Linked DNA regions of Anaerocolumna chitinilytica. Each later gene encodes a partner of the first gene's protein in a complex. Links are inferred from orthologs where the notes say so. Each region holds a gene or a part of one and is shown on either strand. Other genes may lie near its edges. The genes, in order: rpsG and tig.

The links.
Region 2: the proteins of rpsG (region 1) and tig are in contact, whole or in part, in a crystal structure (PDB 3GTY), measured with the Thermotoga maritima proteins. The link is inferred for Anaerocolumna chitinilytica from one-to-one orthologs. Residues at the interface, in WP_004081843.1 of Thermotoga maritima: Lys34, Lys52, Lys55, Glu59, Arg62, Gln63, Glu66, Asn67, Lys69, Val71, Arg95, Ala109, Lys110, Lys111, Gly112, Arg113, Pro114, Glu117, Glu121, Ile124, Ala125, Tyr127, Asn128, Asn129, Thr130, Gly131, Lys135, Asp139, Arg142, Met143; in WP_004081061.1 of Thermotoga maritima: Glu122, Val124, Val129, Leu130, Tyr133, Glu188, Gly259, Ile262, Tyr263, Glu266, Ser270, Glu273, Gln274, Glu277, Arg308, Gln311, Ile312, Ser315, Tyr316, Glu325, Arg329, Arg336, Leu363, Phe366, Trp367, Arg373, Leu377, Arg381, Leu384, Glu387.

Annotation. Positions count from the first base shown.
Region 1 is NZ_AP023368.1:398,796-410,296, forward strand. Bases 487-3,216 are described here. They hold rpsG (30S ribosomal protein S7), read left to right. Parts: upstream 487-1,481; coding sequence 1,482-1,952; downstream 1,953-3,216. Other genes in these bases: rpsL (30S ribosomal protein S12), read left to right, coding at 750-1,169; fusA (elongation factor G), read left to right, coding at 2,100-3,216. In the rest of the region: bsdcttw_RS01795 (hypothetical protein), read left to right, coding at 103-363; more of fusA, read left to right, coding at 3,217-4,220; tuf (elongation factor Tu), read left to right, coding at 4,392-5,585; bsdcttw_RS01820 (histidine phosphatase family protein), read left to right, coding at 6,214-6,822; bsdcttw_RS01825 (EAL domain-containing protein), read right to left, coding at 7,019-9,769; bsdcttw_RS01830 (PucR family transcriptional regulator), read left to right, coding at 10,086-11,246.
Region 2 is NZ_AP023368.1:529,175-540,754, reverse strand. What follows is about bases 4,846-7,654. They hold tig (trigger factor), read right to left. Parts: upstream 6,991-7,654; coding sequence 5,701-6,990; downstream 4,846-5,700. Other genes in these bases: glmM (phosphoglucosamine mutase), read right to left, coding at 7,169-7,654; clpP (ATP-dependent Clp endopeptidase proteolytic subunit ClpP), read right to left, coding at 5,087-5,668; clpX (ATP-dependent Clp protease ATP-binding subunit ClpX), read right to left, coding at 4,846-5,055. In the rest of the region: bsdcttw_RS02495 (DUF4364 family protein), read left to right, coding at 58-579; yihA (ribosome biogenesis GTP-binding protein YihA/YsxC), read right to left, coding at 706-1,338; lon (endopeptidase La), read right to left, coding at 1,364-3,676; more of clpX, read right to left, coding at 3,760-4,845; more of glmM, read right to left, coding at 7,655-8,515; bsdcttw_RS02460 (alpha/beta-type small acid-soluble spore protein), read right to left, coding at 8,907-9,131; bsdcttw_RS02455 (alanine/glycine:cation symporter family protein), read left to right, coding at 9,508-10,818; bsdcttw_RS02450 (DJ-1 family glyoxalase III), read right to left, coding at 10,802-11,344. UniProt on the Bacillus subtilis protein: Involved in protein export. Acts as a chaperone by maintaining the newly synthesized protein in an open conformation. Functions as a peptidyl-prolyl cis-trans isomerase.

The DNA.
Region 1 (11,501 bases):
TAATAAAGAATTACCATATTAAGTAAAAATACAGGGCTGCTGTATTACAGGGCAATAGCAACAGCGTCTCCTGTATCTTAGTAAGAGAAGGAGTGAGTAATATTGAGTAATATCATGAATATAAACTTGTTAAAAAAACACATACTTGGATTAGCAATCTCTTTATTACTGGTCATAGTAAATATTGAATTGATTCAGAAAAATGTTGATGTTATATTTGAGAATTATTTTATTGATTTAGATAATTTTGCGAAGTATTGCTTTGAGCCGATAATAATGTTAATTACATTAGCAGGAATTATTTTGACGTATTATTTTGTGATTAAAATCTTTGTCCTTCTTTTTAAGAAAGATGCGAAATAAAACAGGCACAGATAGGGAATTCTACCCGATGAGCTGTTAGAATTTTAGGAGCCTGACGAGATAAAGGAATTGTGGAATAAACAACAAATATAATTATCGGTAGATGTTCCCAAAGCTTTATTATGGGAACATTTTTTTGAATAAAATCCCTCGGACAAGCAATCCTTTGAATGGGTGTTAAAACTTTATTTCATTCATCATATAGGTACTTACCGCTAAATTTAAAGGAAAACCCTTGACACCATGGATTATTTAAAGTATAATCTAAAAGCGCGATTTTATATTGCGTCAGTATTTATGTTTATTTTAAGTAAAATGTAAAGCGGCTCACGGAATAAATTCAGGAAATTTATTCATTTCAAACAAAAACCAGGAGGTGAAAATTAATGCCTACATTTAATCAATTAGTTAGAAAAGGTAGAAAGACGGTTGAGAAGAAATCAACTTCTCCTGCTCTTCAAAAAGGATTTAACTCCTTAAATAAGAGATCTACTGATGTGTCCTCACCCCAGAAGAGAGGTGTTTGTACAGCAGTTAGAACAGCAACTCCTAAGAAGCCTAACTCAGCTCTTAGAAAAATCGCCAGAGTTCGTCTTTCTAACGGAATCGAAGTAACTAGCTATATCCCCGGAGAAGGCCACAACCTTCAGGAGCATAGTGTTGTTCTGATCAGAGGTGGAAGGGTTAAGGATTTACCCGGTACTCGTTACCACATCGTCAGAGGTACACTTGATACAGCAGGTGTTGCTAAGAGAAGACAGGCTCGTTCCAAGTATGGAGCTAAGAGACCTAAAGCAGGTAAATAATTAAGTTTTTCGCTAATCATTAAGTGCCGGATTAATTTTTATTTCAGATTGGGATAAAATAAGGGAGCCGCGTTTTATCACCGCAGAGGAAAAAACATTTTGTTTCATCAACGGAATAGATTTGAAAGATAAGTTAAACTGTGCGCGAACACAAAATGGTATAAGAGATTTCTTATGCTGCCCGGTTAACCGGGGAATGTGAGTACCGATGATTTAAGGGAACTTATAAAAGACAATTCGGGAAAATCCTGTTTTGTCAGTCCGGAATAGATTTTTCTTCGGGCAATAAGGATTATTAAGGAGGGAAGAAACGTGCCACGTAAAGGACATATACAGAAAAGAGATGTATTGGCAGATCCTATTTACAAGAGTAAGACTGTAACCAAGCTTATCAATAACATTATGTTAGATGGTAAGAGAGGAACTGCACAGAAGATTGTGTACGGAGCCTTTGAAAGAGTAGCTGAGAAGACAGGTAAAGAAGCTACTGAAGTTTTCGAAGATGCTATGAATAACATCATGCCGGTTCTTGAAGTAAAAGCAAGACGTATCGGTGGTGCTACCTATCAGGTACCAATCGAAGTAAGACCTGACAGAAGACAGGCTTTAGCGCTTCGTTGGTTAACACTCTACTCACGTAAAAGAGGAGAGAAGACCATGGAAGAGAAGTTAGCTAATGAGATTTTAGATGCTTCTAATAACACAGGTTCTGCTGTTAAGAAGAAAGAAGATATGCATAAGATGGCTGACGCTAATAAGGCATTTGCACATTATCGCTGGTAATTTTATGAGTAGGTCTTGTTTCATTACAAGACTTATGTAGCTATAGAGCAGATTGGCTGTAAAGCATCAGCTGATACGGCCGACTGCAAAATAAATAGACTGTGGTGATTTCATCACAGATGACTATAAAGATAAGGAGGAATTTCCTTGGCTGGAAGAGAATACCCGTTAGAAAGAACCAGAAACATCGGTATCATGGCACATATTGATGCCGGTAAGACTACACTTACAGAGCGTATCTTATATTATACCGGAGTTAATTATAAAATCGGTGATACTCATGAAGGAACTGCTACCATGGACTGGATGGAGCAGGAACAGGAAAGAGGTATCACAATTACTTCTGCTGCTACAACCTGTCATTGGACACAGGAACTTGAGCATCAGCCCTTACCTGGAGCCCTTGCCCATCGTATCAATATCATTGATACACCGGGACACGTTGACTTTACAGTAGAAGTTGAGCGTTCCTTACGCGTACTCGATAGTGCCGTTGGCGTATTTTGCGCTAAAGGCGGTGTTGAGCCTCAGTCTGAAACTGTATGGCGTCAGGCTGACAAGTATCACGTACCCAGAATGGCTTTCGTTAATAAGATGGACATCTCCGGTGCTGACTTCTACAATGTAATCAGCATGATCAAATCAAGACTTGGTAAGAATCCTGTAGCTATCCAGTTACCTATTGGTAAAGAGGATGAGTTTAAAGGTATTATCGACTTATTTGAAATGAAAGCTTATTTCTATAATGATGATAAAGGTGATGATATCAGCATCACTGAAATACCTGCAGATTTACTTGAGCAGGCAGAAACTTACAGAGCAGCTATGATCGAATCCATTTGCGAGACTGATGATGAGTTGCTTGAGAAGTTCTTAGAAGGTGAAGAACCTTCAACCGTTGAATTAAAGAAAGCTCTTAGAAATGCAACCATTGCAACTACCATTATTCCTGTAACTTGCGGTTCCGCATACAGAAATAAAGGTGTTCAGAAGTTACTGGATGCCGTTATCGAATACCTTCCTGCTCCTACCGATATCCCTGATATCAAAGGTGTGGATGAAGACGGTAACGAAGTACACAGAAAATCTTCTGATGAAGAGCCTTTTGCAGCTCTTGCATTTAAGATTATGGCCGATCCTTTCGTAGGTAAGCTTGCATTCTTCCGTGTTTACTCCGGTACATTAAATTCCGGTTCCTACGTTCTTAACTCAACAAAGAACAAGAAAGAACGTGTTGGCCGTATCTTACAGATGCATGCTAACAAGAGAGAAGACCTGGAGAAAGTATATTCAGGAGATATTGCAGCAGCAGTTGGTTTAAAGAGCACCACAACAGGTGACACTATCTGTGATGAAAAATTCCCTGTAATTCTTGAATCCATGGAATTCCCTGAACCTGTTATCGAGGTTTCTATCGAGCCTAAGACAAAAGCAGGTCAGGATAAGATGGGTGAATCTTTAGCGAAATTAGCAGAAGAAGATCCTACCTTCAGAACTTACACCAATGAAGAAACCGGACAGACAATTATTGCCGGTATGGGTGAGCTCCATCTTGAAATTATCGTAGACAGACTTCTGCGTGAATTTAAGGTAGAGGCTAATGTAGGTGCTCCTCAGGTTGCTTACAAAGAAACCTTTACAAAATCTGTTGAAGTTGACTCTAAATATGCTAAGCAGTCCGGTGGACGTGGACAGTACGGTCACTGTAAAGTTCGCTTTGAGCCTATGGATGCTAATGCAGAAAAGACTTTTGAATTCGTATCAAGCGTTGTAGGTGGAGCTATTCCGAAGGAATACATCCCTGCAGTAGGTGCCGGTATCGAAGAAGCTTCCAAAGCCGGAATCCTTGGCGGATATCCCGTACTTGGTATTAAAGCTACTGTATACGATGGTTCCTACCATGAAGTTGACTCCAACGAAATGGCATTTAAGATTGCCGGTTCCATGGCATTTAAAGATGCGATGCAAAAAGCAGGCGCTGTTTTATTAGAGCCTATCATGAGAGTAGAAGTAACAGTTCCCGAGGAATATATGGGTGATGTTATCGGAGATATCAGCTCACGCCGCGGACGTATCGAAGGCTCTGAAGATATCAATGGTACAAAGCTTATCAGAGGTTTTGTTCCCCTCTCAGAAATGTTTGGATATTCCACTTCCCTTCGTTCCAGAACACAGGGCCGTGGTGCTTATTCCATGTTCTTCTCCAACTACGATCCCGTTCCTAAGAACGTACAGGAAAAGGTACTTGCAGCAAAGAGTAAGAACTAGTCCACAAATATAAGTGGAATCGTTAATAATGCTTGAAAATATTTCTAATCTGAAATATAATAAAGCATATAAGCTAAAAATCAAATGTCCGCAGGTAGGCTTCTGCCTTACCTGCCGGCAATTAAAGTATGTGCACAAAGATGCATTTATTTAAAGGAGGACGTTAAAAAAATGGCTAAAGCTAAGTTTGAAAGAAACAAACCCCATTGTAATATTGGTACCATCGGACATGTTGACCATGGTAAGACTACTTTAACAGCTGCTATCACAAAGACTCTTCACGAGAGATTAGGTACTGGTCAGGCAGTAGCATTTGATCAGATCGATAAAGCTCCCGAAGAAAGAGAAAGAGGTATCACAATCTCTACAGCTCACGTTGAGTATGAGTCAAAAGCAAGACACTATGCTCACGTTGACTGCCCTGGACATGCCGATTATGTAAAGAACATGATCACTGGTGCTGCTCAGATGGATGGTGCTATTCTTGTAGTTGCTGCTACTGATGGTGTTATGGCTCAGACAAAAGAGCACATTCTTTTATCCCGTCAGGTAGGTGTTCCTTACATCGTAGTATTCATGAACAAGTGTGATATGGTTGATGATCCTGAATTACTTGAATTAGTAGAGATGGAAATCAGAGAATTATTAAGCGAGTATGAATTCCCTGGCGATGACACCCCTATTATTCAGGGTTCTGCTTTAAAAGCTCTTGAAGATCCTGCAGGTCCTTGGGGCGATAAGATTATTGAATTATTTGACGCAGTTGACAGCTGGATTCCCGATCCTCAGAGAGAAACAGACAAGCCTTTCTTAATGCCTGTTGAAGATGTTTTCTCTATTACAGGACGTGGTACTGTTGCTACAGGACGTGTTGAGCGTGGTGTTCTTCATGTATCTGAAGAAGTTGAAATCGTTGGTATCAAAGAAGAAACACGTAAAGTTGTTGTTACTGGTATCGAAATGTTCAGAAAACTTCTTGATGAGGCTCAGGCTGGTGATAATATCGGTGCACTTCTTCGTGGTGTTCAGAGAAACGAAATCGAAAGAGGACAGGTTCTTTGCAAACCCGGCTCAATCAAATGCCACAAGAAATTCACAGCTCAGGTTTACGTATTAACAAAAGATGAAGGTGGACGTCATACTCCTTTCTTCAACAACTACAGACCTCAGTTCTATTTCAGAACAACAGACGTTACAGGCGTTTGCAACCTTCCTGAAGGTGTAGAAATGTGTATGCCTGGCGATAATATCGAAATGACTATCGAATTAATCCATCCTATCGCTATGGAGCAAGGTTTAGGCTTCGCTATCCGTGAAGGTGGACGTACAGTAGGTTCCGGTAAAGTTGCTACTATCATTGCTTAATCAATATTAATAAAATATTAAAAGCCGCAATCCCTTGATTTTTGAGGGACTGCGGCTTTTCTTTTATGTAAAATAAGTAATAAAGATAATAGAACCAGAGCGTTTAGTTTTTATAATTAAATCGCACTGGTTCTATTTCGGTTCTATAAATTATTCTTTGTATAGAATTTAAATTAACTTATACATTATTCAATTGAACAGGAGGTGAAAATGTGAAAAGAATCAGTATAAAAGTTATGTTTAAAGTATTACAGACATGTATTATCGTGGCTTATAACATGTAAAAAGTATTAGCAACAGACGGCGGGCAGTAGGCGCTATTATTAAAAGGAATTGAAAATAATAATAAGATTCTCAATGTAAAAGTCAATGAAATAATGACGGAGAATATTACAAAAAGTAGATAAATACAATTAGTTTGTGGCTATCGTCATTTGTTCTTTGTTTAAAAAGGATTCAATTTGTAAAATTACCCATTAAGTGATATATTAAAAAGACATACTTTATCAATTATGATAAAAATAAATAAGAAGAGTAATGCGTTTCCAATTATATTATGAAATAAATTGTGTAAAGTAGTAGTTATAGTCAAATTTGAATTTGTATCATATTTTATGGGGAGGTTTATATGAAAACAATTATTACAATTCAACACACTCAATCAATTCATCATACTAACGGTATGATTGGCTCTTGGACAGATTGGGATTTATCTGAATTGGGTAAACAGCAAGCAGAGAACATTGGTAAGAAGATTTCTATAGAATTACAAGGAAGAAACATTGCTATGTATTCTTCTGACTTGGCAAGAGCAAAGCAAACAGCCGAAATTGTGGGAAAACATTTAGATGTTGTCCCGTCTTTTGAGATGGCATTAAGGGAACGTAATCTCGGAAAGTGTGTAGGGAAATCTGTACAATGGCTTAAAGATAACATTGAATGTCAAGAAAAAACGATTGATGATAGAATGTTTTCAGATGCAGAAAGTCGTAGAGATGAGTGGAATAGATTACTTCCACTTTTTGGGCATATAATTTCAAGCAAAGATGAAAACATTATTATTGTATCACATGGAGATTTATTGAGTGTTTTTAATGCGATGTGGCTTGGATTAGGAGTTGAAACACTTAATCAGTTTGAATTATTTGGTTTAGCAGGCGGAGTGAGCTATATGTTCCAAAATAATGAAGGAAAACGCTTTATAAAGAGATTAAGCGATATGTCATATATAGCATAATGACAAACTCCAATTTGCCAACCATTAGTAAAGTCCAATAATTATCCGGTAAAGTTGTTACTATCATTGTTTATTAGCTTTGTAAAAATACCCCACAACCCTTTTGAACCCACCTCCATTCGTTAGAATTTGATATGTCCCTCCTTTACTGGATAAAACCAGCAAAGGGGGTATCTTTTGTCAATGCTGCGGATTTTTATTGTTTCATACTATTCGCATATTCAATAAAGTCAGGAATATCAAGAGGCCTATTAAAATAATAACCTTGTAACTGATCACATTTCTCTTCTATTAATTTATTTACCTGTTCTAAGGTTTCTACCCCTTCTGCAACTGTTTTAAGATTCAAAGTTTTGGCAATGGCTATGATATTTGCAGTCAAATTAGTAGTATTCGGCTTTGCAAAGTCATCGATGAAGGATTTATCTATTTTGATATAGTCAAGAGGTAAGCGTGTTAGATAACTGAGGGAGGAAAAGCCTGTTCCGAAATCATCCAGGGAAATTCCTATACCCATACTTTTGATCTCATTTAGTACTTCGATTGCCTTATCAATATCCTGCAGAAGAATGCTTTCTGTTATCTCAATTACAAGATTAATGCGTTGTAAAGCATTATTCTGATACATATCTTTTATTTTATAGAGTAGACTGTTATCTTCTAATTGCTTAGATGAGACATTGATAGACAATTTAATATCAATATCCTGTTCTTTTAACAGTTTATCGATTCGAAAGATTTCATCTACAATCCAATTACCTATGGGGATAATCATACCATTACTTTCGGATACTGGTATAAACTTATCAGGAGTATAGATTTTTCCATCCAGTGTTCTCCAACGTATTAAAGCCTCCGCGCCGGTAATAACATATTTGCCGTCCTGAGAACTAACCTGAGGCTGTAGGTATAAACGGAACTCTTTCTTGTCAAGAGCTGACTTTAATTGTGTTTGCATATCAAGTGTATCGTGATTTTTTTTATCTATTTCCTCTGAAAAGAAAGCATATCGGTTTTTGCCGGCTTCCTTTGCTGCATACATGGCAGCATCGGCTCTTCTTACAAGTTCATCTATATTATAGCTATTTTTATGAGCTATCGTGATTCCAATGCTTATACCCAGAATAATCTGCCGTTCCAGTATAAGAAAAGGAGTTTCCATCATTTCAATAAAACTTTGTGCTACTTTTACAGCGTCAATCGAATCACTAATTGTCTCAATTAATATAACAAATTCATCACCGCCGAACCGGTAAACAGAGCAGTTATTACCAAGGTTAAGCTGAAGTCTCATGGAAACCTCTTTTAACAGAACATCTCCTGCCGTATGGCCCAGTGAATCATTGATTAACTTAAATCCGTCCAAATCCATAAGCAATAATGCAAAACCTGTCTGTTTGTCAGGAATCTCAATACGTTCACGGAGTTTTTCATAGAAGTAATTTTTATTGGCTAACCCGGTAAGTTCATCATAGTATGCCAGATTGTGCAGAGCTTCTTCTGTTTCTTTTAACTGACTGATATCTGTCGAGATCGATATATAATTCTGCACGGATCCGTCAGAATTATGTAAAGCGGTTACTGATTTCCATTCCGGATACACGTTTCCGTTTTTGCTTCGGTTCCAGACTTCGCCGTTCCAATAGCCGTTGGCAATCAAACTATCCCACATGTTTTTATAAAATAATAAATCATGCTTGCCGGATTTGAATATCCGGGGATTTTTACCTAAGAGCTCCTGATCTGTATAACCGGACATTTTTTGAAAGGATTTATTTGTCTTTACAATGACACCATTGGTATCCGTAATTAGTACACCCTCTAATGCAGAGTCAATAATTCGGTCGGATAAGATAAGATCATTATTAAGGACTTTTAGATTATTAATATACTTTTGTATTTCTGTTATGTTGTGTAATATTATCAATTTCCCAATCAGAAATTGGTCTTTATCCAGGATCGGTGTTTGCTCGGCGTTATAGTATAAGGTTTTATCTTTAAAATGAAAAGTTATGCTGCTGGCATTCTCGCTGACGGTGTTAAGTGGTAGAAGTGCAGGAAATAACTTATATAGTTCCTGGAGCTTCAGCCCGGTAAAGTTCGTACTTGCTACGGAATACGAAAGGGTTGATAAATTATTATTGTTTAAGACAAAATCAATTGCAGCAGGATTCATGTCAATTATCGTATCATTTGCGTCTAATATAATGGTAACATCACTGATATTTTCCAAAAATAAATTTTTCGCTTTCGGAACCAAAGCTGTCCTGGGAAACCGAAAGATTCCCCAATACATCACAATAATGGTGAAAAGTATACATAATGAGGTTAAATCAATAAAGGTTGAACCGAAAGTTAGGCTTAAAACCAGAAAGTTCATAAGAAAGCCCAGGAAAGAACCAATACATATAAACAGATTCTGACGCTTATACATCTGCGGGGAATGAATTGTTCGAATCAAAAACATAATACATACAAGGAGGATAACAATATAGGAATAATAAGTATGAATACGAAAACCGGCATTTACATGATATGTATAGGATGGAATATGATCTATATACTCAATTTTGGGGTTTGATATAAATTTATACGGGAATCTGTTTGTTAATAACGACAGGAGGGAACATACCGGTATAATAAAAAAGGCTAATTTGAAGAGGAGGGATTTATACTTCGCATTGTGATATTCAACTGCAAATGCCATGCAGATCGGTGGTATAAAAATTGCACTGATAAGTTTGTACTTCTGAAAAAGAAGAGCAAGGTCAGCAGACATAATAAAATAACTTAGAGTCTCCATAGCAATCCAAAAAGAAAGTATAAGATCTCCAATAAACAGATACTTCGCAAGTTTGACTGCTTTCACTCTATAAAGTAAAAACAAAAGTATAAATGAAATAAGTAAGCCAATAAAATAGATTGATCCGTAAATTGATCCGTACATTTCAGTTATTCCTCCAAGAAGGTTTATCTTTAGTAAGGCTGTATATTAAGGCTTTCATGCTATTTATATCATACATTACGAAGAGGCTTAACACAATGTAAATTAGTAACAAGCTTTGTACAGGAAAGTCTTTCATATTAAATAAAAACTGCGCTATAACTGAGTTTAAGAGGTGTTAGATATTGGCATTTACATTTTGCCACGTAGTATGTTATAATTTCCAAATAAAAATTGGTCTTTTTAATTTGCGTTGTCTTTCAGACTGTTTGAAAGTAGAAATCCGGCAGTCAGCAGAACGGCAGCAAGGAGGAGTAAGATGGCGATTGCAGTTAGTAAGCTTTACCGGAATTGTGCATCACTTTATCAGATGCAGCTTCTTGCAGGACATAAGGGCTTAGGTAATTTGGTAGAGTGGGTGCATATTGTAGAAGACCAGGAGGTTTCCTCCTTTTTACATGGCCATGAGCTGATATTTATTGCAGGATATATGTGCCATAATAATGAATGGCTCTTAAATTTTACCAAGGAGCTTTATAAGAGTGATACAAGCGCCTTTGTAATAAATCTTGGGCCGTATATAAAAAGTGTACCAAAGGAGGTAGTTGACTTTTGCAATGAAGTTGACATGCCTCTTTTTACTATTCCCTGGAAGATAAGACTGGTAGATGTAACAAGGGATTTTTGTACCCGCATTATGCATAATGAAAGTGTAGAAGCCAGTGTAGCCTCTACACTAAAAGATATTATTTTCAAAGTGGGAGATCCGGAGACACAGATACAGCACATGGAACGTAATGGTTACAAGCGTGATTGTCACTTGTGTTTTGTAAATATTTCTCTTAATAATGAAGACGTGAACTATAGCACCGAGAATATGGAGAAATTGAAACTTTTTGTGGAACAGATAGCCAGAACCAGCCAGCGGATGTTCATCTCCTTTACCTATCAGTCCAATCTTATAGTAGTCTTATCAGAAAGTGATATGTATAATGTCCGTAAGTTTGTGGATGATTTGGTAAGTCTTATACGAAAAAAGACGGATAAATTCACTGTAAACATTGGAGTAAGCTCCATCATGCAGGGATTTTTGAACCAGGATATTAACTTTGAAAATGCTGTTTCGTCTAATGAAATGGCACAAAAGCGTAAAGTAAGAACTGCTTATTATGATGAGCTGGATATCTACAAGGTACTTCTGGCAGTAAAAGATAAGAAGATACTAAGGAATTTTTATCAGGAAGTCTTTGGCAAGCTTGAACAGTATGATATGGAAAACGGAAGTGATTTAATGGGTTTTCTGCATGCATATCTGGAGAATAACGGCAGTCCAAGACTGGTATCCGAAGAACAGTTCATCCATCGCAACACCGTCAACAACCAGATAAAGAAAATCGAGAAAATTACTGGGTACAACATATTGAATCTGGAGGAGAAGGTGCGCTTTAGTATTGGCTTTATGATACAGGACATAATATGAAATGTGCGTAGAAAAGTCAGTCTTTCTAGGTAGGACGGCAATTTACCCAAAGCAGAAAGACTCATGCGCTGGTGCCAAGGCGCATTCGTTCTTTCTGCTTTGGGTAAAATGCCTGTATACATATTAAACAGGGCTTTTAATGCTCAAATCATAATATGAATAGGGGGAGAAAAGTCAGTCTTTCTAGATGGGACGGCAAATTTGACCAAAGCAGAAAAACTCATGTGCTTATTTTAAGCGCCTTTGCTGGTGTCC
Region 2 (11,580 bases), 130 kb from region 1 along the record:
CTCTAATTTGTGCCTGCAGTCAGCAATCTGCAGGTTTCAGAAAGGGCATGGTTATTTATGCAGACAGATGCGTTAACTTTATATAAACTGATTATACTGTTTCTATTGGATAAAGTGGACTTCCCACTGACTAATGCACAGATATCAAATTTTATACTGGATAAAGAATACACTAATTATTTCAGCCTGCAGCAATGCATATCCGAATTAACAGAAGAAGAATTCATTGAGGTTGAAACGGTCGGGCACAGTTCCCTGTATCAGATAACTCCCTCCGGTGAAGAAACCCTCTCCTTTTTTCAGCATATGATATCCCAACCCATTCAGGAAGAGATTCTTTACTTTTTGAAAGAAAATAAATACAGTTTAAGAGATGAGACCTCCACACTGTCCGAATATCATAAGGCCGGCAAGGAGGAATATACCGTTTCTCTTAGAGTTATGGAAAAGAAAAATCCCATAATCGATATTAATCTCTCTGTTCCTACCGAAGAAGATGCCGCTAAAATCTGCAATAACTGGCGGGCTCAAAGTCAGGAAATATACTCCTATGTTTTAAATCAGCTTTTAAACGGATAAAAAATGAAGAAGCTCTGTCACCATCTTAACATTATAGGAAATACAAAAGTATTACATATAATGTTAAGATGTGATGGAGCTTCTTCTTTAATCGATATTTTGCGCTGTTATATTATAACTTGGTTATTAATCCAATGGTTTACCGGTTACTGGCTTCGCTGCTTCATCCGTTTCAAAACCCAATGCTTCTTCTATACAATCCCAGATTTCTTCTCTTCCCTGTTTTGTCAGAGCCGAAAAAGGGAGTATCTTGGTTTCTTTCTTAGCTCCAAGTCCCGTTCTTAACAGCTTTATTTGTTTATCCTTTTGACTGCGATTAATCTTATCCAGCTTTGTTGCTATAATCACAGGCTCATAACCTTGATGGACTATCCAATCATACATCAGTTTATCGTTGGCGGAAGGTTCATGACGGATATCCAATAAAAGAAAAATTATCTTGAGCTGTTTCGTAGTTCTTAGATATTTCTCAATCATTTTTCCCCATTTAGCCTTCAACTCTTCTGATACCTTTGCATACCCATAACCCGGTAAATCCACGTAATACAGCATTTCATTGATATTATAGAAGTTTATTGTCTGCGTCTTTCCAGGCTGGGCGCTGGTTCTGGCATAAGCTTTACGATTCATCAGTCCGTTAATCAAAGATGACTTTCCCACATTGGATTTGCCTGCAAAAGCAATTTCAGGTTTATCATTCTCCGGAAGGGTACTGGTTATTCCGCAAACTGTCTCCAGATTTACACTCTTTATCTGCATGAAGTATCTCCTTTCAGTGTCTTACTTATGCAAAAGCAAATTTTAGTACTTCAGCCATGGAATCTACATATTCTAAATCTATACCTTCCAAAATTTCTGCTGATATTTCCTCTATATCTTTTTTATTCTTAAGAGGAACTAGCACCTGTTTCATATGGGCGGCTTTGGCTGCCAGGATTTTCTCTTTGAGCCCTCCGATTGGAAGTACTCTGCCCCTTAATGTAATCTCCCCGGTCATGGCAGTATCGGCTCTTACCGCTTTCTTTGTAATAGCTGATAACATCGCTGTTGCCATGGTAATTCCGGCTGAGGGTCCATCTTTTGGAACCGCTCCTTCCGGAATATGAATGTGAATATCATTTTTGTCAAAATAATCTTCGGTTATTCCATATTCACTGCTGACAGAGCGGATATAACTAATTCCAGCCCGGGCAGACTCTTTCATAACATCTCCCAATTGACCGGTGAGTTCAAATTTTCCTTTTCCGGGCATTACGTTGACTTCTATCTGAAGGGTATCACCACCAACACTGGTCCAGGCAAGGCCTCTTACGATTCCCACTTCATCCTTTTCATTGGCTAACTGGAAGGAATACCTTTCCTTTCCAAGAAATTTTTCCAGATTCTTTTCATTTACCCTGACCTTTGGAGCCTGGTTACTGACAATCTCTTTGGCAGCTTTTCTGCAGATAGCACCAAGTCTACGCTCCAGATTCCTGACGCCTGCTTCCTTAGTATAGCTGGCAATTACCTTTGCAAGGGCTTTATCTGATATTGCTAACTGTTTGGTAGTTAGACCATTTCGAAGAATTTGCTTTGGCAGAAGATGTTTTTTGGCAATGTGGAATTTTTCATTTTCCGTATAACTGCTGACTTCAATAATCTCCATTCTATCTAGTAAGGGTTTGGGTATACCCTGAAGAGAATTAGCAGTAGCAATAAATAAGACCTCCGATAAATCCACTGGCAGTTCTATATAATGGTCTACGAATTTCTTATTCTGTTCGGAGTCCAGTACCTCTAATAACGCAGCGGAAGTATCACCTTTATAGTCACTGCTGACCTTATCAATCTCATCCAGAAGCATAAGTGGATTCTTAACTCCGGCATTCTTTAAGCCGTTAATTATTCTACCAGGCATAGCTCCTACATAAGTTCTTCTGTGTCCTCTTATTTCTGCTTCGTCCCTGACTCCTCCAAGGCTGATTCTGACATACTCTTTGTTTAAAGCTTTGGCTACTGAATGGGCAATTGAAGTCTTACCGGTTCCCGGCGGTCCTACAAGACAAAGTATCGGACTTTCGCCCTTTTTTGTCAGTACTCTTACTGCAAGGAATTCCAGTATTCTTTCCTTTACCTTATCCAAGCCATAGTGCTCTTTCTCCAGAATATGCTCTGCATGTTTCATATCCTGTTTATCCTCACTGACCTTATCCCAAGGCAACGCAAGCAAAGTTTCGATATATCCTCTGAGAACTGCTCCTTCAGAAGAATTTCCGGCAACATTCTTAAAACGTTCAACTTCTTTGATGATTTTTTCTTTTATTTCCTTTGATGCTTCCAGTTTCTCGGCTGCTATGAGGTAATTATCCGCATCAGCACCGCTTCCGCCTTCCCCAAGCTCTTCACGAATTAGTTTTAACTGTTCTCTCAGAATGTATTCCTTCTGGTTTTTATCTACTTTTTCTTTTACTTTAAGCTGCAAGTCCTTCCGGATACGTATAATCTCAATTTCCTCTGTCAGAATTACCATCATTCTTTCATATCTGCTGACAGTATCTTCTGCCTCTAACAGACTCTGCTTATCTTCAAGACTAATGGGGAGATTTATAGCGATCTGATCCAATAAAACAGTTACTTCTGTAAGCTTATTTAAGGTCTTGGCAACCTCTTTTCCAATCTTGGGATTTTCATTTAAGTATACTTCCAGGACATCCTTTAATCCTCTAAGCATAGCTTTCTTTTCTGTCTCTTCCAGTTTTTCATTATTCTTTTCAAAAAGAGCTACTTCTCCCAAAAGAAATGGTTTTTCTTCAACGATGGAATCTAGTTTTGCTCTATCCGTACCGGTTACCAGTACTCGGATTACATTTCCCGGGAGCTTGATTATCTGTTTTACTAATGCTATGGTGCCAACTGAAAATAGATCATCCTGCCCCGGCACTTCCGTATCCGGATCTTTTTGCGTCAGCAAAAGTACCAATTGGTCATTTTCCATGGCATTCTCAATAGCCTCTATGGACATCTGGCGGTTCACATCAAAATGCAGCTGCATTCCCGGAAGTACAGCCATCCCCCGCAGAGCTACTATCGGCACTTTTTTGCTGTATTCACTCATTGTTACCTCCTTGCTTTCGTAAGATAAAAACTGCCTTAAAACCTCTGCGAGGTATTTTAAGGCAGTCCCTATAACAATCGAATCTATGCAATCTCATTGCTGTTCTTTTTGGATATTCGTTTTGATATTGCTTTTCTAGGTTGATTATCCTCCGTATTAATTAACATCGGCTGATTATTACCTTCTGCAGCTTCTTTTGTTATGATGCACTTTACTATTTGAGTATCTGTTGGGACTTTATACATGGAATCCATCATTACAGCTTCCATAATAGCACGCAGACCTCTGGCACCGGTTTTTCTCTCAAGAGAACGTTTTGCTATGGCACGGATGGCTGCTTCTTCGAATTCAAGTTCTACTCCATCCAGCTCGAACAGCTTTTTATATTGTTTAATAATTGCATTTTTAGGTTCTGTCAGAATACGAACCAGGGTTTCCTCATCCAGTGCATCTAAAGCCACACATACAGGAACACGTCCTACAAACTCAGGTATTAAACCGAATTTCACAAAATCCTGAGGCATTGCCTGGCGGAATAGTTCACCGACATTTTCCTTCGTCTTCTCAGAAATTGTGGCGTTAAAACCAATGGATTTCTGCCCGATTCTTGCTTCAATGATTTTTTCCAGACCATCAAAGGCACCACCACAGATAAATAGAATATTAGTAGTATCTATCTGTATAAATTCCTGATGGGGATGCTTTCTTCCACCCTGAGGCGGAACAGAAGCAACTGTTCCTTCCAATATTTTAAGTAAGGCCTGCTGAACACCTTCACCTGAAACATCTCTGGTAATAGAGGTATTTTCAGACTTTCTGGTGATTTTATCAATTTCATCTATATAGATAATACCATGTTCTGCTCTTTCGATATCAAATTCTGCTGCCTGAATCAGCTTCAGCAGAATATTCTCGACATCCTCACCAACATAACCAGCTTCTGTTAATGCCGTAGCATCTGCAATTGCAAAGGGTACATTTAAAAGCTTCGCAAGAGTTTGTGCAAGAAATGTTTTACCGGAACCGGTAGGTCCTACCATAAGAATATTGCTTTTTTGCAGCTCAACATCCAGGTCTCTTCCTGCCAGTACTCTCTTATAATGATTATAGACGGATACTGCAAGTACCTTTTTTGCTTCTTCCTGTCCAATTACATATTGGTCAAGGAAATTTTTAATCTCCAAAGGCTTTAATAAATTGATATCCGTATCATGTACTTTATCATCAAACTCTTCTTCTACGATTTCGGAGCAGATTTCAATACACTCGTCACATATATATACATTTCCAGGTCCTGCGATAAGTTTTCGCACCTGGTCCTGAGGTTTATTGCAAAAGGAACATCTTAACTGTTTTCTGTCATCGGTTCTGTTTGCCACTCTTTTTACCAACTCCCTTCATGCCTGATTCTTATCTGCTTACAATTACGTTATCAATCAAGCCGTAAGCTTTTGCCTCTTCCGCTGTCATGTAGTAATCTCTTTCCGTATCAATTTCAATAACTTCCAGAGGCTTTCCTGTGTTGGCTGCCAGGATTTCATTGAGTTTTTTCTTCGTCTTTAAGATATTCTCTGCTACGATTTTGATATCGGTAGCCTGGCCCTTGGCTCCGCCGGAGGGCTGATGAATCATAACTTCTGCATTAGGCATTGCAAATCTCTTGCCTTTTGCACCGCCAGCTAAAAGGAATGCTCCCATACTGGCTGCCATACCGATACAATAAGTAGATACATCACACTTAATATAATTCATAGTATCATATATCGCCATACCGGCAGTTACAGAACCACCAGGGCTGTTGATGTATAAATGAATGTCCTTTCCGGGATCTTCGGACTCAAGGAAAAGTAACTGGGCAACAATAACGCTTGCTGATACATCACTTACTTCCTCTCCCAAAAAGATAATTCTTTCTTTTAATAATCTGGAATAAATGTCGTAGGATCTTTCACCGCGGCTTGTCTGTTCAATGACATAAGGTACTAAACTCATAGTTCGCTCCTATCTGCGTGCTTTAGCACACTTTATTTTGCTGCTACGGCTGTCTCTCCAATCAGATCAACTGCTTTTTGAACAGCCATATCCATAATAATTTGTTCTTTTTCTTTTTCTCCGATTAATGCCTTTAACTTATCAGCTTCCATCTTATAATTCTCTGCCATGGTAGCTACTTCTTTTTCATAATCTTCATCGGCTATGGTAATACCTTCAGCCTTTACAACAGCTTCTAATACCAATCTTACCTGAATAGTCTTTAATGCCTGAGGACGCATCTGCTCTAATAACTGCTCTGCGTTGGTTCCTGTAAACTGGAAATACTGCTCGATAGTAAGTCCCTGGGATTGTACTCTCTGTGAAAAATCTTCTGCCATCTGTCTAACCTGTGTCTCGATCATAGCTTCAGGGATTTCCATTGTAGCATTCTCAACTACTTTATCAATAGCTGCATCTTCTGTTGCTCTCTTGGTATCTTTTTCTTTCTTTTCTTTTAATTTTGCCTCGATATCAGATTTGTATTCAGCTAAAGTATCGAATTCGGATACATCCTGTGCAAAATCGTCATCTGCTGCAGGTAATTCCTTTGCTTTGATTTCTTTTACGGTAACCTTAAATAAAGCAGGCTTTCCTGCAAGTTCTTTTGCATGATATTCTTCGGGGAAGGTTACATTAACTTCAACTTCTTCTCCGATGTTCTTACCGATTAACTGCTCCTCAAAAGTATCAATGAAGGAATGAGAACCGATAGTCAGGGAATAATCCTCTGCCTTACCGCCTTCAAAAGGAACGCCATCTACAAATCCTTCAAAATTAATTACTGTATCATCCTTATCCTGCACAGCTCTGTCTGTTACAGTGATAATTCTTGCATTCTGCTCTCTTACTTTATCAAGTTCTGCTGTAATATCCTCTTCGGTTACTTCAGCGGAAGGAACCTCTACTGCAATTCCTTTGTACTCGCCAAGTGTAACTTCAGGTTTTACTGCTACTTCTGCAGTAAAGATGAATGCCTTGCCTTTTTCAATCTGTGTTACTTCAATTTCAGGTCTTGAAACCAAAGTTAATCCGCACTCATCTGCTGCTTTTTCGTAAGCTTCAGGAATAATCAGATTAGCTGCGTCCTCATAGAAAACGTTTGCTCCATACATCTTCTCTATAAAAGCACGAGGTGCTTTACCTTTACGGAAGCCCTGGATGTTGAATTTTCCTTTATTTTTGGCATAAGCTTTCTCGATAGCTGCATCAAACTGTTCTGCTGCAGTCTCTACAGTAAGCTTAACCATATTCTTCTCTAACTTCTCTACCTGTAAACTCATTTAAAATTTCCTCCTTAAAATATGTGAAACTATAAACGCTATAACACGCAATTGTATAACTTCCCATTTTGACGTTTTGACATTAGTATATTATATCATAACCATTCTGTAAATACCATATTTTTTTAATTGTGCAAAATCGGCTTCAAATCGGTCATGAGATGGGTCCGAACGTATATTATTTTGCCGTGTGCCCTTTCTGTTTCAGTTTCTCAAGAACCAGATTAACATATTTCTCACAAATATCCAGTGTAGATGCTTCAACCATTACACGAAGCACTGGTTCTGTTCCGCTTTCTCTGACAAGGATACGGCCGTTGCTACCAAGTTCTCCGGTAACTTCTTCAATAATTTTTACTACATCAGTATCTTCTCTGGCTGTTTTTTTATCCTTTACCCGAACATTTTTTAGAACCTGGGGATATATCTGCACTTCTTTGATAAGTTCGGAAAGTTTCAGCTTTGTTTCCAGAATAACTTCCATTATTTTAAGGGAAGTCAGGATTCCATCTCCCGTAGTGGCGTGCTTGCTAAAGATAATATGTCCGGACTGTTCACCTCCGATGGAATGACCGTTTTCCATCATATTCTCATAAACATATTTATCTCCGACAGCTGTTTTCTCATATGCAATGCCTTTTTCCTCCAAGGCCTTATATAATCCCAGATTACTCATGATGGTGGTTACAACGGTGTTGTTATTTAGTTCATTCCTTTTCTTCATATAGACTGAGCAAATATAAAGAATCAAGTCACCATCTATAATATTACCTTTATCATCTACGGCTAAACATCTGTCCGCATCACCGTCATATGCAAAACCTACATCCAGATTATTCTCCAGCACGAACTTCTGTAGTGCTTCCATATGGGTGGAACCACAGCCTTCATTAATATTCGTTCCGTTTGGCTCGTTATTTATTACATAAGTTTTTGCTCCTAAAGCATCAAATACCACTTTCGCAAGACTGGAAGCTGAACCATTGGCACAATCCAGACCAACCTTCATATTTTTGAAAGAATTAGGCACCAGGGAAATAAGATAGCCGATGTAGCGGTTTCTTCCTATTACATAGTCCGTCGTTCTGCCGATATTCTCTTTTGTAGCGTAGGGAAGCTCTTCTCCTTTACCGTCTATGTAGTTCTCTATTAGTTCTTCCACTTCATTCTCTAACTTGTAACCGCTGCCATTAATCACTTTTATACCATTATCGTAATAAGGATTATGACTGGCCGAAATCATAATTCCACAGTCAAAGTCTTCGCTTCTTACCGCATAGGATATGCTGGGTGTACTGGTTACATGCAGCAAATATACATCTGCGCCGCTGGCTGTCAGACCTGCTACCAAAGAATATTCAAACATATAACTGGAACGCCTGGTATCTTTTCCGATTACAACTCTAGCCCTGTGCTCTTTGCTAAAATAATGTCCAAGAAATCTTCCTACCTTATATGCGTGTTCCACTGTTAAATCAACATTTGCTTCTCCTCTGAATCCGTCTGTACCAAAATATTTGCCCATAAATATACCTGTAACTGGCTATCCATCTGCCGGTTATCCTTTCTTTCTATTATTCTTTCTATGTACTTTTATTGGTAAGCCCGCAATCTATTAAGAATGCTGACTGGTATAAGCGTGGTTTATTGCAGTTCAAAAACGATTGTAACATAAGCAACTTATGAGTGCAACCCATTAAAGCCTTTATTCCAATATATGTGAATGCATTTGTCCCGGTTCTTTGCAGGAAAAAACGTATAGAAATAAAAAAACATCATCTTATATTTATGACTGGCCGCTTACAGAAAGGGGTTGGTCATATATATTAGATGATGTTTTATACGCCAGTCATATGGCAGCTATAAGGCATCTGTCTTATAGTTTAAGCTGACGTTACGTCTTTTATTTCAAAAAATTAAAAAGAACTGGACTGACCAGACATGGATTCTTCCTGTCTCTTGATCATACGTCTAACCATTTCTCCGCCTACAGAACCGTTCTGAGCGCTTGTTAAATCTCCGTTGTAACCTTGTTTTAAAGGTACTCCAATTTCAGAAGCAACCTCCATTTTAAATCTGTCAAGTGCTTCTCTAGCCTGAGGAACTTCTGTTCTGTTTGATCCGCTATTGTTACTTGCCATAAATTTCACCTCCGAAGAATTGTTTAATATTCAGGAATCTTTGTTCCTGTTTTGCCGACAACCGACTCTATTGAATCAGTTATCGTAATATTATTGTTATCAATATTTCAAAAATTATTATGGTAAGTTATGGTATGGAGATTTTTTTTGATTCTTTTTTTTCATCTTGTTTTTGTTTGACCGTTCAGTCTGCCCTAGAATATTTGACTTAGTTTAACTTCTTGGTATAACAGTTGTTTTCTGATTAGTTTAATTGTTTGCTTTAACAACTTAATTTCCGCTTCGTTTACTGCTTCGTTTAACTGCTTGATTTAGTCATACTTAATGTCCAAATATGCGCATATACTATAGAAATCACAACGAATGGTAGCTTCTCATGGAACATATTTTATTATTGATTAAAAGTCTGAACCGCCTGCTATGGAACGGTCCAATGCTGTATCTCCTGATTGCAACCCATCTTTTTTTGACCTTTCGCCTGAAATTTATTCAAAAAAAGATCTTTAAAGGAATACGCCTGTCAACGAAGTCCTCGGAGGATACCAAGGGGCAGACCAGCAGTTTCGCCGCTCTTACAACCACCCTTGCTGCTACCTTAGGTATTGGAAATATCGTTGGTGTTTCCACCGCTGTTGCCATGGGAGGTCCTGGTGCAATCCTTTGGCTTTGGATTACCGGTATTCTTGGTATGGCAACAACCTACGGTGAATGTTATCTTGGTATCCGTTACCGCACCCTTGCAAAGGATGGCACCTACTCCGGCGGTCCCATGTACGTTCTGGAACATGGGCTTAAATCGAAGCCAATGGCAGTTGTATATGCCCTTTTAACCCTCTGTGCCTCATATGGTGTAGGATGCTCAACACAGTCCAACTCCATCACCAATGTTACCTCTTCCCTTTGGGGTTTCTCCCCTTATGTCATAGGAATTATTGCTGCCGTCCTCACCGGTCTTGTGATTCTCGGCGGTATTGAATCCATCGGAAACCTATGCAAAAAGCTGGTTCCGGCCATGGGATTCTTTTACATAGCGGCTTGTATGGTTCTGGTAGTGATGAATTATGAGTATATTCTTCCTGCTATATCCCTGATATGCCGTTCCGCTTTTCTGCCCAGTGCTATGGTCGGGGGATTTGTCGGAAGTACCATAAAAACAGCTGCCAGGTATGGAGTCGCCAGGGGACTCTTTACCAATGAAGCCGGCATTGGTACTGCTGCCATAGCTGCTGCCAGCGCAAAAACGGATAATCCTCATACCCAGGCCCTTGTATCCATGAGCGCTACCTTTTGGGATACTGTAGTTATGTGCGGAATTACCGGAATAGTAATTGTTTCAAATATCCTTAAGAACCCTGCTTCTGTAAAAGATATTCCTGCCTCCGACCTAACCACCGCCGCTTTCATGCAGCTTCCTTACGGACAATATATTCTGGGATTTGCCATCGTTGCATTTGCCATGGCTACTCTCATAGGCTGGTCCTATTTCGGTGAAAGAGCCGTCGTTTACCTTTTCGGTAGAGATGGTATTGCAACCTATAAATTATTCTATATTCTTATGATATTCGGCGGTGCTGTTTTATCCCTGGATTTCGTCTGGGAACTTTCCGACCTGATCAATGCCCTGATGATACTGCCAAACGTCCTAACCCTTTGGATACTGCGAAAGGAAATTAAAGGTACTGAATAGTCTTTCCTATCTTCTCTGCTGTTTCGTAATTTGCAAGAAAACGAATAATTTCAAGCGAGAAATCTATAGCAGTTCCCATTCCTTTTCCGGTAATAATATTTCCATCTGTAACCGCTCGCGCAGCCGTAGCTTTTGCTCCCAGCAGTTTATCCTCGTAGCCCGGAAAGCAGGTTACTTCCTTCCCTTTTAGTAATCCATTCTCCCCCAGAATACTGGGTGCTGCACATATGGCTGCCAGAGCCTTGTCCTCCCTTTTGAACTTCTTCAGAAGCTCAATAAGTTCATTATGAGCTGCCAGATTCTTAGTTCCCGGCATACCGCCCGGAAGCACTAACAGTTCTGCATCTGCGTAATCGTAGTCTTCAAACAACCCGTCGGCTTCCACTTTAATACCGTGGGAGCCGGCTACCATTAATTCTCCGGTTATTGAAACTGTGGTAATCTTAATCTCTGCACGGCGTAATAAATCAACCACTGTCAGTCCTTCAATTTCTTCAAATCCGTCTGCTAAAAATAAATAAACCATAAAATATCCTCTCTTTCCTTTCAAATTCTATTATCTATACGTTAATTTTATTATCTCTATTAACAATCTTCTACTGAGTCTTATTATACCAGAAATTAGCCGAAAGAAAACATTTCTTTATAGCACTAAATGAAAACTACAAAGCATTATATGGCTATTACTGCGAATTTTTTCTGAATATAATATGGAAGAAAGTTCAAAGTTCAAGTTGAGCAGAACAAAAGTAAGATAGAAAA